3 regions of the Anaerosinus massiliensis genome follow, and region 3 is predicted to be linked to each of the others. Evidence: riboswitches for the same ligand, from Rfam matches in the RefSeq annotation. Region 3 holds a riboswitch; each other region holds the start of a gene.
What was found. Region 3 has a riboswitch for cyclic di-GMP ahead of BN6559_RS06120 (diguanylate cyclase). Riboswitches for the same ligand answer to the same signal wherever they lie in the genome.
Positions count from the first base shown of each region.

Region 1: it holds a riboswitch for cyclic di-GMP, as region 3 does, so the genes downstream of both, BN6559_RS10585 (methyl-accepting chemotaxis protein) here and BN6559_RS06120 (diguanylate cyclase) in region 3, are expected to answer to the same signal.
Region 2: it holds a riboswitch for cyclic di-GMP, as region 3 does, so the genes downstream of both, cpaB (Flp pilus assembly protein CpaB) here and BN6559_RS06120 (diguanylate cyclase) in region 3, are expected to answer to the same signal.

Region 1 covers NZ_LT575483.1:2,208,152-2,212,659, reverse strand. The annotation lists gene dapA (4-hydroxy-tetrahydrodipicolinate synthase) at 1-35, shown strand, start outside; gene BN6559_RS10590 (hypothetical protein) at 178-450, opposite strand; gene BN6559_RS10585 (methyl-accepting chemotaxis protein) at 673-2,361, opposite strand; cyclic di-GMP riboswitch class I at 2,495-2,581, opposite strand; gene BN6559_RS10580 (transketolase family protein) at 2,986-3,906, opposite strand; gene BN6559_RS10575 (transketolase) at 3,903-4,508, opposite strand, start outside.
Region 2 covers NZ_LT575483.1:1,599,998-1,604,505, forward strand. The annotation lists gene BN6559_RS07780 (type II and III secretion system protein family protein) at 1-825, opposite strand, end outside; gene cpaB (Flp pilus assembly protein CpaB) at 838-1,785, opposite strand; cyclic di-GMP riboswitch class I at 1,926-2,009, opposite strand; gene BN6559_RS07790 (prepilin peptidase) at 2,317-2,964, shown strand; gene BN6559_RS07795 (AraC family transcriptional regulator) at 3,248-4,102, opposite strand.
Region 3 covers NZ_LT575483.1:1,219,911-1,224,418, reverse strand. The annotation lists gene BN6559_RS06130 (anaerobic nitric oxide reductase flavorubredoxin) at 1-473, shown strand, start outside; gene BN6559_RS06125 (NAD(P)H-dependent glycerol-3-phosphate dehydrogenase) at 912-1,874, shown strand; cyclic di-GMP riboswitch class I at 2,011-2,097, shown strand; gene BN6559_RS06120 (diguanylate cyclase) at 2,202-3,098, shown strand; gene BN6559_RS06115 (hypothetical protein) at 3,350-3,670, shown strand; gene BN6559_RS06110 (methyl-accepting chemotaxis protein) at 3,824-4,508, opposite strand, start outside.

The sequences.
Region 1 (4,508 bases), 990 kb from region 3:
CAATGCTAGATTTTTACAAAATTAAATATAGATAATAAAAAACAAACTACCTCTTAAACGATAAAACGCCTATGAGGTAGTTTTTCTCATGTCTTAGAATTGTAACTATATTAAAACAAAAAATAAAGATATCGGCCCCATGCCAATACCTTGTGTGCATTACAATGATTAATTTTTTTATTTTACTGCCTTTAAAACGCGCAAATCGGCTTCTTGTTGAAACAATCGGTCATTCAATACATCAAACTTTGCATCCAGTTTTACAATGGATTCTTTGTTTGCCGTCCCCATTTCCAATGCCTCTAACTTTGCAATACCAAACTCTTGATTATGCCGAACAGCCTTAATAATATCCGTATTTTCTCTAACTTGCTCTTCTAGGCGATCTAAACGCGTATCTATTCCGCCTAATTTTTCTAATACGAGTCTTTGGAATTCCTCGTTGGTCATCACCTTACACCTCGCTTAAAACTTGTCTCCATTTTATCATTAAATGCAATCATTGTATATAAACTTTTATCAAAATACATAGGGGACACCTTTTGGTATGTCTTTCGCCATAAATTGTTATTTAGCGACGTGCAAAATTCCTCTTATCCTATATAATTTAACAAAAAATATGATAAGAGGAACTTTATGCACCACATATTTTACTTTTGAAAAACCATGTCGCTAAATTTTAAATCTTTGAACGACATTTTGCAATTCCTCTGCCATTTTTGCCAGTGCTTGGCTAGAAGATGCGATTTCTTCCATCGAAGCAGATTGCTGCTGTGTCGCAGCTGAAACATTTTCGGTTTCGGCAGCAGCATTTTGACTGATTTGCTCAATATCACGTACCGCAGAAACAATCTTTTTACTGCCAAATACCATTTTTTGAATCGCTTCTTTACTTTCTTCAAGTTGTGCGGAAACATCATCAACCAAAGATACAATATCTTTGAAGGCACGACCTGCATGATTCACGACTTCACTGCCATAACTCACTTCTTGTGTCCCTTTTTGCATTGCACTCACAGCACTGTCTGTCTCCGATTGTATTTCTGATATAAGTGTAGCGATTTTATGCGCTGCTTCTTGTGATTGCTCTGCTAATTTTCTAACTTCTTCTGCAACTACAGCAAAGCCTTTTCCCTGTTCACCTGCCCGTGCTGCTTCAATCGCAGCATTTAACGCTAATAGATTGGTCTGCCCTGCGATTCCAGAGATCGTCTCAACAATTTGCCCGATTTCTGATGAACGCTGTCCTAATTTTGTAACAACCTCGGCTGAATTAACCACAGTATGCTCAATACTCTGCATCTGATCCATCGCCGCTTCAACAGCTTTTTCTCCCTCTGCAGCAGCCTCTGAAGTCTTGTTAGCCATACTCGAAGCAGCATCAGCATTCGTTGCGACTTGTTGAATATTATTTGACATTTCTTCAACAATTTCCGTTGTCACATTCACTGTAGATGCCTGTTTTTCAGCACCTTGCGCAACCTCAGAAATAGACTCAGCTACCTGATTTGTCGCTAGTGCAGATTGTTCTGCGCTAGCCGTCAATTCTTCGGAAGATGCAGCGACCTGCTCTGTCGTAATCATAACCTTACGAATTATCGTTTGCAGATTATCTTTCATCTGATTAAAAGCACTTGCCAATTCACCGATCTCATCGGCTGAATTCACTACAAGGTCATCCTCTTGTAAATTGCCATCCGCCAAGGTATTCGCTGACACCGTTAGTCTGCGAATTGGTCCTGCAATTGATTTACTAATCCAAGTACCAAGTACTAAGGCAAAAATCAACACAACAAGATTGATGCCCAGCAGCATAGATTGCATCTGATCAGCCTTATCTGACTGAACTTTTTGTTCTTTTTGAATCGTTTCTTTGACAACTTGCAAAAATTGTTCTGCAGACTCCATAGTTGCTTTGTACGGAGTTCCGGCTTCCTGCATATATTGTCCTACCATAGCAATATCATTTATTTTTTTCGCCGCAATAGATTTTTCGGCGATCCCCTCATATTCTGCCTTCAAAATCTTAATATTTGCGATAATTTTTTTACCTTTTTCATCCTTTGTGGTTTTCTCTAGTTCAGCAATTCCTTCATCCGCTTTTTTACGATATGTATTAAACAAATCTATATCAGAAAGATCTCCTGTAAAATTAAATCGACGCATAGCAACTGCCTCATTTGCAACAGCCAGAGAAATCCCTTGCGTCAATTCAATCTTTTGCAGCTCTACCGCAATAAGATCTTCATAAGAATCATTGATATTTCCTATTTTAAAATACGTAAACAGGCTCATCATTGCAACAAGTACTACAACAATTAAAAAGCCTCCTGTAATCTTTTTTCCTACTGTAATTTTCATCTTCCAATACTCCCTTCTAAGCTCTTGTAACTACAAATGTAATTATTAACATTACAGCGATGCGTTTGATCTTCACCTCTTCATCTATATTTGTTTATAAAAAATAAGTCAACAAACTACAAAGCATATACATAAATGCGGCTTGGCAGTCATTGACTTAATCATCTTTAGACCCATAGCTTTGCGTCTTTACCTTTCGATAAATTTGCCAACTATCCTATATTTTTTTGTATCCTTATTCCATTATGTAAGTTGCTAAGAACGTCTATTACTTTGGTATTATTATCAATAATACCATACTACAATATAAATGTATATTTATTTTTATCATTTAAATATTCTGTCATATTAGACCATCGTCACAAATCATATATTTTATTAACCACCCGATGATTCGCCAAATATCTGGTTCTACGAGATTCAAATGATTTAAAAATCAAAATCCTATTTAGCTCCCATAAAAAATAGGACAAATAGACTATGTCAGCCTATTTGTCCTATTTTGATTTTATCTGGCCTCTAACGCGCTTGCTTTTGTACACAAAGCGCAAAGAATGGTTAAATTGCGAATAATTTCAACCTTAATTCAGGTGACGTTAAAACACGATCTGAAGTAACGTTCCTTTATTTTATCGTTTTTACTGCATCAATGATATCATTTGTTGTTAAGCCGTACTGTTTCAACAACTCATCCGGTTTCCCTGAAGTTCCGAATTGATCCTTGATTCCGACCATTGCCACTTTGGTTGGATATTCTTGTGACAACACTTCACATACCGCAGAACCTAAGCCACCGATCACACTATGTTCCTCAGCTGTTACAATCTTCCCTGTCAATTTTGCAGTTTTTACAATTAATTCTCTGTCTATTGGTTTAATGGTATGCATATTAATAACGGTTGCCGCTATATTTTCTTCTTGTAACCGCTCTGCGGCTTCTAAAGCTTTTGCTACCATAATTCCAGTTGCTATAATGGCTACGTCACTGCCCTCACGCAGTACATCTCCTTTTCCGATCTCAAATTTATAATTTTCATCATAAATTTTCGGAGTTGCCGCTCTGCCTAAGCGGATATACATAGGACCATAATGTGCAACTGCTGCTAAAATTGCTTGTTTTGCCTCAACTTCATCGGCTGGATTTAAAACAACCATATTCGGAATGCTTCTCATTAAAGAAATATCTTCAATCGCCTGATGACTTCCGCCATCTTCACCAACTGTGAGCCCCGCATGTGTTGCAGCAATTTTTACGTTTAAATTCGGATAAGCAATTGAATTACGAACTTGTTCAAAGGCTCTGCCTGCTGCGAAAATCGCAAAAGTACTAGCAAAAGGTATTTTGCCGCAAGTTGCAAATCCAGCCGCTGTTCCCAGCATGTCCTGCTCTGAAATTCCCATATCAAAAAATCTTTCCGGACATACTTTTTTAAATGCAATCGTTTTTGTGGCCTTTGCCAAATCAGCATCGAGCACTACCACCTGAGGGTTTTTACTAAGTTCAGCTAAAGTTTCACCATATGCATCTCTTGTCGCTTTACTCATTTTGTAACACTCCCTTTCAACGCGGCAATCGCTTCTTCTTTCTGCTGTTGGTTCGGTGCAGAGCCATGCCAGCTCACCTGATTTTCCATAAAAGGAACACCTTTTCCTTTTATGGTTTTAGCAATAATTGCGGTTGGTTTACATGTCAAATTCTTGGCTAAATCAATCGCCGCTCTTATTTGCGCAAAATCATGTCCGTCAATTTCGATTACATGCCAGCCAAAGGCTTTAAACTTATCCCCTATGGACTCCACATTCATTACTTCTTCATTTGTACCATCAATTTGCAAGCCATTATGATCGACAAATAACGTAATGTTATCCAAATGATAATGTGCGCTGCTCATTGCTGCTTCCCATATTTGACCTTCTTGTAACTCTCCGTCACCAGCAATTACATATACTTGATATGCCTTTTTATCTAATTTAGCCGATAATGCCATACCATTCGCTACAGATAGTCCTTGACCTAAAGACCCCGTTGACATATCGATTCCCGGTGTCCGTTTCATATCCGGATGCCCTTGTAACATTGCATTTGTTTTTCTCAAATTCATGAGTTCTGCTTTAGAGAAATAACCCCGTTCCGCTAACACACTATA
Region 2 (4,508 bases), 380 kb from region 3:
TTGACCATCAGAATTACTGATCGGAATCGGCATTTCACCACCGATTAAAATATTTGCCTTCTCTCCGCTCATCGTAACCATGCTCGGCTGTGAAAGAATTCTAGCATCACCGTTGGTAATGAGTGCCTGCAACGTTGCATTGATATCAGCATAGCCGCCCATTTTAGAACTGGAACCATCCCGCGAGTTTGAAAAGGTCTGACCAAAACCAAAAATACCTGTCGTACCGATTGTAACAATCCCTGATTCTGAATCAATATCCGATGCATTGGCATATTGAATGCCTAATTTTTTTACCTTATCCGTCGATATCTCTAATATTTTAGCCTCGATTCGGATCTGCGACGGCGTTGTCATCTCCAGCAAATTCACCACTTTACTGCCATACAGCTCGGCAATCTTCTCCGCACGATTTTTTTCTAACTGATTTTCAACAAAACCACGTAAAAGAATCTTATCGCCGATTTTTTCGACAACTACGTCTTGATAACCAATCATCTGCTTAATATAAGTCGCAGTTTTCGTATCATATTCTTGCACGCTGAGCAGATATTCCTGTCGCATACCATTGTTGGTCCATATGTATAAGGTCGTCGTCCCTGGCTTTTTGGCAACAAGCAGCATTTCTGTTGTTGAAATTACCGTAACATCAGCAATTTCTGGATTCGCAACCGCCACTTGCGTAATCGCATCCCCGGCATTCAGATAAGAAGACTGATTTACCTCCATAAAAAGATTCGCCTGTGCCATCACTGCACTCATCATATAAAACATACAACATAAAGAAATGAAAACAATTTTGTATATGCTAATTCTTAAATTCATATGCGTTTCCCCTTATTTTACTTGTACTGTATCCGCCGCATTTCCACGAATCACAGTGATTTGATGAGAACTTTTAACAGCATCTCCACGTGGCGGTTCTATCGCCAGAGGTGCTGCTTGCGCTTGCATTCGATCCGGATAAGCAGACCGTGGCACATTTTCAGTAACACTGCTTGCCGTTTTTTCCGGCTTATCTTCATCTCGTGCAAGCTGTCGATAAAATTGTCTGTTCATCAAAATAAACGTATTTTTCGGCTTAAAGGGTCTTAATGCCAAATAAATTGTTCCTTGAGACTGCGCTGCCGCAATTTTCACGACATCTTCAGGAGAGACTGCAATGGTTGCTGTCGTTAACTGCTCTTTTGCATTTTCTTTCTTCCCCTCCGCTACTTCATGCTCTTTATTAATTGCCAGCAACAAAATATTTTGCAGGAGGATTTCTCCAGATATTGTATTCTTACTCAATTTATCACTAATCAGCATGATATCCACATAATCGCCCGGTTTTGCAAAGCCTGAAACACCGGTAATATCTGTAACCGGAATGGAAATCGCTCGTTTATCATCAGGAATGGCACCGATAAAGCCCTCCATTTTACGATTAGAAAATAATTTTTGTTCTGTCAGAACATCCCCCTGTAAGATTCTAAATTTCGCTACTTTGCCAATTACAGAGCTAAGATCGATGATTGCATCTGCCTGCATCACATCTGCTGGCAGATGTACGACCTTCAGCATATCTTCTCGTATTATGGTTCGTTCCGGAATATCCACAGTCGCTACAATCACGGTTCTCAAGGTTTGGGATTTTTGTACAGGTTCTGCCTCCTTGCCTGCTAGATATAAATAAATTACGATAGTTACAATGATACTTGTGACAAAAGCCAACAGGAGTAACTGCTTTGATGTCATCTTTTCTAGTTTTTCCGTGAAATTTCTCGGTAGTTCAGGTAAATTCAACGTACATCCTCCCGTTCAAAATACACATAAATTTATAATAAATTCCGTCCTCGCCCTAAATAAAATTACATATTTTTACAATATGTGCAAGTAAAAAAACCTGATTACATAAAAAGATACAAAAACTTGTACACATCGTATTATGCAACCAGGCAGTCATAGAATAGATCTTTAGACCCACGGCTTTGCGTCCCCACCTTTCGATAAGTTTGCTAACTGTTTTATCAATATGAAAATTTCCAAATTTTATTAGATAAATTGTTTGTTAATAAAATAATACATCATTGCCTATAAACAAACAAGTACTTAAAAGTTAAAAAAATGTTAAAAAATTCATTTATTTACAAGCTCATAAATAGTAAAATATCCCAATATGCTTGAAAACGTTAGAACTAACTTTGTTTAAGTTACAATTTTAAATTTAAATTTTTATTTCAAAATGAATCTTTAGTCCTAATTTTATTGCAGTATTATTTTAGATTATAATATAGTAAAAAGGAGCTTTACTTTTATGCAAAGGCGGCGTTATAAATGATAGAAATTATCTCTTTCTTACTCATGTTCCTTACTTTTTTTAGCTTCGTTTATTTGATAAGTCATATATCCTCTGTAGCTATGCAGCAATATTTAAACAGTGCGTCAGCCATTTTGAACGCTCCAGCAAAATTAGTCCATACACCAAATATTCGAACCTATTATTTTTTATTTTGTTTACTTCCGCTCTATGGATTCGCCGTTTATCGAGCACTGACTCCAATAGAACTGATCGGTAATTGGATTTTTATTACCTTCATGATATTTATCAGTATTATGGACTTTGAGCAACAAGTCATTTTAGACAAAGTTCTCGTTCTAATATGTTTGTTTGCTTTTCTTTTCACGCCTTTTTTAGAAGCAAGTCTTTTAAATCGATTGCTTGCAGCAGTTTTGGGCAGTGGAGTTCTGCTATTCCTTGCTATCTTAACTAAAGGCGCAATTGGTGGTGGCGATATCAAGCTGTTATTTATCTTAGGCCTATGGCTCGGCATAGATAAATTGCTGCTAACTTTGTTGTACGGATTCATTGCCGGCGGGATTGTAAGTGGGATTCTGCTGCTGCTTAAAATGAAAATGCGGCATGATAAGATTGCTTATGGGCCATATTTTGCTTTAAGTGCAATTTATTTGTTTTTATCTTAGAAAGTCAATTGCTAGTAAGTAAATTTTCCCAGAAAATGTCGAGGACGCAAAGAAAAACTGCCACACGTTTAGTGTGGCAGCCCATCATAATCTCAATGATTATATTGATCTCAAAGTATCACTGCGTCATACAACATTTATTTCGTTACTCCTCTACAAGGTATCCAATCGAGTTTCAAACTTTGTTCGTCCTTGTCAAATACAGCCTTCATCTCATTCAACGTAACAGCCCGATTAGCTAATTGGGTTGACAGCTCCACACTTCTAAAAAATTTAGAACACCTTACTTTTTGATAGGAATCCAAATTTCGCACCTATACTCCGGTGAATCTATGTCGCCTGGTGGATAGACTTCAATCTCAGGTGCACAATCATGTTCATATCCAGTCGCAGGCAGCCACTCTGTAAATATCCTTCGAGTAAGCGATTGTATTGCATCCGGTAATACACCGACCGATTCAAAAACAGCCCAAGTTGCCGATGGTATGGTTTCCGAAAGATATCCATCTGGAAGAGGCTCTTTTAGATTTTCCACTGCAATCATATACATAAATTCATTTTTATTTATATGAAAATCTTTACATATACCTAAAACACCCCATTTTCCAGCTTTAGAGGCAAGCCATTCACACGTTCCATCTTCCATACATTCGTGCCAAAATTCAGGTATCTGTTTAAAGTTCTCTCCATTTAGCATAGATATTTTTCTTTGTTTACCAACTACCGTGAAACTTTCTTTCTCACCAATTTTATAATTCATATTTTTATCCCCTTTTATCGAAATATGAAAAGAGAGTTTTGGATATGCTTTGAGGTATACCCCCGGCTTTCGTGCTGCCGTGGGACTCATTCCATACATTTTTCCGAAAGCTTTGGCAAATGCTTCTGGTGTTTCATATCCGTATTTATAAGCCACATTGATCACCTTCTCACCAAATATAAGGTCTTGTGCCGCAAGCGTCAATCTTCTTCGACGTATGTATTCAGCTACCGTAATACCAGTTATCATATGGTACATACGTTGAAAGTGAAACGGAGACGATAAAGCAATTTCTGCAACCTTCTCAATATCAAGTTTCTCCGTAATATTTTCCTCAAGATACTCTATTGCCGCATTCATTCCATCAAGCCAATCCATAAGTTCTCTCCTCCCTTTATATTGTAAATAAAAAATATAAATTCATCCTGTTTTTAAATGCTCTTTGATGACAGAATTAAACTTCTTTAACAGCAAACACCGGTTTGATCTTGCAGGTATTCTTCTTATTATTGAAGCCACTACTCTTAAAATCAAAAGTGCTTTCATAATCTATCATCGATAAAAATAAATAGTAAATTTTACTTTAAGAAGATTATAACATTAAAAATTCATCTCATTAAATTTAATACGCCCAATAAAAAAACCGGTCCTTTTGGCATTGCCCAAAAGAACGAAAAGGCTAGGCCTCAAGCCTTCAAAATACTTGAAAAATGATCGGCTTACTAAAATTCGCAAACTCACTTCGTTCAGACAAGCGAATTTCTTAACGTAAGCCGATCATTTT
Region 3 (4,508 bases):
AAAAATATGGCGAGTGGTCGAAAGACTATCAAGAAAATCAAATCACGATTCTTTACGATACAATGTGGGAAGGTACGCGCAAGCTTGCCGAGGCAATTGCTGAAGGGATTAAACAAGCGGATGCGACGGTAAATATTAAACTTTATAATACAGGACGTAGAGATAAAAACGATATTTTGACTGAAATTTTCCAATCTAAAGCGATTTTAGCCGGTTCACCTACAGTCAATAATGGAATTTTATCCTCCATGGCAGGCATTATGGAAGAAATCAGAGGGCTGTCGTTTAAAAATAAAAAAGCTGCTGCTTTCGGAACCTATGGCTGGAGTGAAAAATCTGTAAAGATGCTTAGTGAGCTGTTAACAGAAGCTGGATTTGAAGTTGTAAATGACGGATATAAGGTTGCTTGGAGTCCGGATGAAGATGCTGTGGCAGGCGCCATAGAATTTGGAAAGAATTTTGCAAAATTATAAAATTGAGAACTGGTAGATCATTTTCTTTGTTTGATGATCTGCAGATGAATAGAGCACATGTCAAGAGGAGCTGTAGCAAAAAATTTGCCACAGCTCTTCTTGGCATGTAGACAAACTATGAACTATGGGACAGATAGGCAGCGGGTCGGTGATAAGCACGCATCTGCGTCGTTACAGCAAGGTGCTGCTCGTCGACGTACCGCGAGTACGACTCCTTCACAACCCCTTGCTGTGCCTAGCATCTGAGTACTTCTCACCAACCGGCAACCTATCTTCGTACTAGTTTATAAGTGGTACGGATTTCGTTATTTTCTAAGTTATCGACATAAATATATTATTTGTTTACAAGCTGACGAGGTTTTACTTGTGAAATCAAAATATGATACTATAATTAAGATATTAGATGTGTACGAAATTTTTTTTAGGATGGTGTAAAATTTGAAGGTTTCGGTATTAGGTTGTGGGCGTTGGGGAACATTTTTGGCGTGGTATGCAAATCGGATAGGACACGATGTTTTATTATGGGGCAGGGAAGGATCAAGAAATTTTGCGGCACTAGAAAATACGAAAAAAAATGATTATTTAACATTACCGGATAAGATTACTTTGACGCACGATTTAGAAGCAGCAGTTTCATTCGGTGAAATTATTATTATTTCAATCAGCGCGCAGGAATTACGTTCATTCGGTGAACAAATTCGTGATTTTGCTGGAATACGTGATAAAACTTTTGTGTTGTGCATGAAAGGCATCGAGGCAAAAACGGGAAAACGTTTATCACAAGTTTTTCATGAAGCTTTTGGGTTAGACAAGAATGTAGCAGTTTGGGTAGGCCCTGGCCATGTGCAGGATTTTGTCAGAGAAATTCCCAATTGCATGATCATTGGATCGCCCGCTATAGAAATAACAAAAAAAGTTGTGGAAGCATTTAATAGCAATTTAATTCGTTTCTATTATGGCAGAGATTTACTGGGAATCGAAATTGGGGCGGCAGCGAAAAATGTTATGGGAATTGCCGCTGGAATGTTAGATGGAATGAACTATAGCAGTTTAAAAGGTGCATTGATGGCACGGGGGACGAGAGAATTATCATTGCTTGTGAAAGCAATGGGCGGTGATGCTACGACAATTTATGGACTCAGCCATTTAGGCGATTATGAAGCAACTTTATTTTCTTTACATAGTCACAATCGAAAATATGGGCAGGGTTTTGTAAGAGGTGAAAGATTTGATAAATTAGCTGAGGGTGTTTCTACGGTGGTTGCTTTAAAAACGTTGGCACAAGAATATAATATTGAACTGCCGATTTGCAACGCAGTGTACGAAATCGTCATTGACCATAAAGATCCAAAAGAAAAGCTCTTGGATTTGTTCTTGCGCCCGGTAAAATTTGAATTTTAATAGGATAAGATGAGTTCTGCAAAGGCTTTTCGGTGCAGATATTGTGTGGAAACATGTTCCTTTTTGTCGAATATGCAATTGGAATATTATTCTTGTATTTTCATTTTGTTTAGTATAGAATATAAAGTATATATTGTTTTTCCTATAGCAAACCTATTGAAAGATAGGGACGCAAAGCCGTGGGTCTAAAGATAATTTTGTCTATGACTGCCAGGTTGCATCAATTTTATGATTGCAGCTGGCAGTTTTTTTATTGACATTTTACGTTAGAAACATAAAAGCATAAGTTGTATTGATCTTTTTAAGAGAGTATAAGAAAGGAAAAATATGAATTCAGAAAAGCAAACGATCCTGATTGTTGACGATGTGTATTTTAGTGCTAAATATATGGAAGATATTTTAAAAGAAGAGTATCAAGTTGTGGTTGTAACCTCTGGAAAAGCATGTATGGATTATGTTAAATGCCAAAATGTTGATTTAATTTTATTAGATGTTGTAATGCCAGAAATGGATGGGTATGAGGTATGTCGGAAGCTCAAGGCAGATCCTGCAACAAAAAAAATTCCTGTGATTTTTTTATCTGCAAAGGGCAATACGCAAGATGAAGCTCGAGGTTTGGAATTGGGTGCAATTGATTATATAACAAAACCAGCTTGTGCCTCTATTATCAAAGCACGTATAAAAAATCATTTAGCAATAAAAATGCAAAACGATCTATTAGAAAAACTTTCATTTATTGATGCCCTGACAAGTGTTTTTAATCGTCGTTATTTAGATGAAGCGTTAGCAAAAGAGTGGCGTTGTGCTTTACGTAGTGGGGAACTTTTATCCCTATTACTAGTGGATATAGATTTCTTTAAAGCTTTTAATGACTACTACGGACATTTAGAGGGAGATCGGTGTCTGCAGAAAGTGGCGAGCGTTTTAAAGAGATCCGTATTACGTCCGGGGGATGTTGTTGCTCGATACGGCGGAGAAGAATTTATTCTAATTTTGCCATCGACCTCTAAAGAAGGGGCAATCAAAGTAGCAACAAGGATTCAGCAAAACTTGGCATTCATAAAAATGGAACATAGGATGTCTAAAGTCAGCAAGTACGTTACAGTAAGTATCGGTATAGCGACTACAATTGCAAAAGAAGTTTTTAATGAAAAAAGTATGATTAGAATGGCAGATTTGGCGCTGTATCAGGCAAAAAGTGAAGGACGTAATCGCTTTGTTTAAAGATAGCGTCTATTTTGTATTGACAACAAAAAATAGTGAAGATAACCACACTTAAATCAAGTTTCTGTATTGGTTTAAGTGTATTTTTTTCTAAAATTCAAAAATAAATAGCAACTTTCGCGCAAGTGGGAATATGATAATATTGAAAATATTTAAATGTTAAGGAATTGGTAAAATAAGAACATTAAACTCTTTCGCAGCATAGTATAGTTTAGGTAAGCTGTAAATGAATAATATAGGAGGGACCAAGTATGAGCTTTCTTGAGTGTTGTGCTAACAGCATAGGGTCTATAACGATACTTACAGAGGATCGTTGCGTATTTCAAGGGCAAGTTGTAAAAAATCGCGATCAGGAACGGGCAAGAGATCAAGATTATATTTGTATAGAGTTGACCTGTGATGTTTCGGTTATCTGTGGAAATCGTGTAGAACTTCTTGTACCAGCGATTTATCGTGATGGGGATCTCGTTAGGATTAATATTTGTAACATTGTTGCAGTAGGCCCTAGCAATGGGTGTCCAACGAATTGCAATAAACCAAAAGAACCTCATTGTAATCACTGCGACCTTTAAGGAAATAAATTTTCATATGGCGATGAGTCGTGTGCTGGCACCTTCTCAAAAGGTGTCAGCGCAACTTGTTGATTTGTATAGAGAAAGAGTGTATCCATTCATACTTGGATACACTCTTTCTCTATACAAATCAACATAGACGTGGCTACTGTATTATATTTGGAATTTGGCAACTGCTTCTCTAAGTTTCATTGCTAAATTTGCTAGTGCCTGGCTGGAGGAAGCGATTTCTTCCATGGAGGCAGATTGTTCTTCGGTTGCGGCTGATACTGTTTGTGTTTCTCCCGAAGCTTGTCTACTAAGTTCATCAATTTGATTTACGGATGCAACGATTTGCTGACTTCCAGCAGCAATTTGATCAATCTCACCCGATATATTTTTTATCTGATCAGATACTTCATTTATTTGAACCGATATTTCTTGGAATGCTTTTCCCGATAGATTTACGACTTCAGTACCAAGCTTAACCTCTCTAGTACCATCACTCATTGCAACAACAGCTTTATCGGTTTCTTGTTGAATTTCACTAATCAATTCAGCAATTTGTTTGGCGGCATCTTGGGATTGTTCTGCAAGTTTTCTAACTTCTTCTGCGACGACGGCGAACCCGCGTCCTTGTTCGCCAGCACGGGCTGCTTCAATTGCAGCATTGAGTGCTAATAGATTGGTTTGTCCGGCGATGCCAGAAATCGTGTCGACAATTTGACCGATTTCTTTGGAGCGTTCTCCTAGTTTTTCTACGACTGCTGCAGAGGAGGTAACGGTTTCTTCAATTGATGTCATCTGACTTACTGCTTTACTTACCGAGTCATTGCCCTCGGTAGCTTTTTCAGCTGTT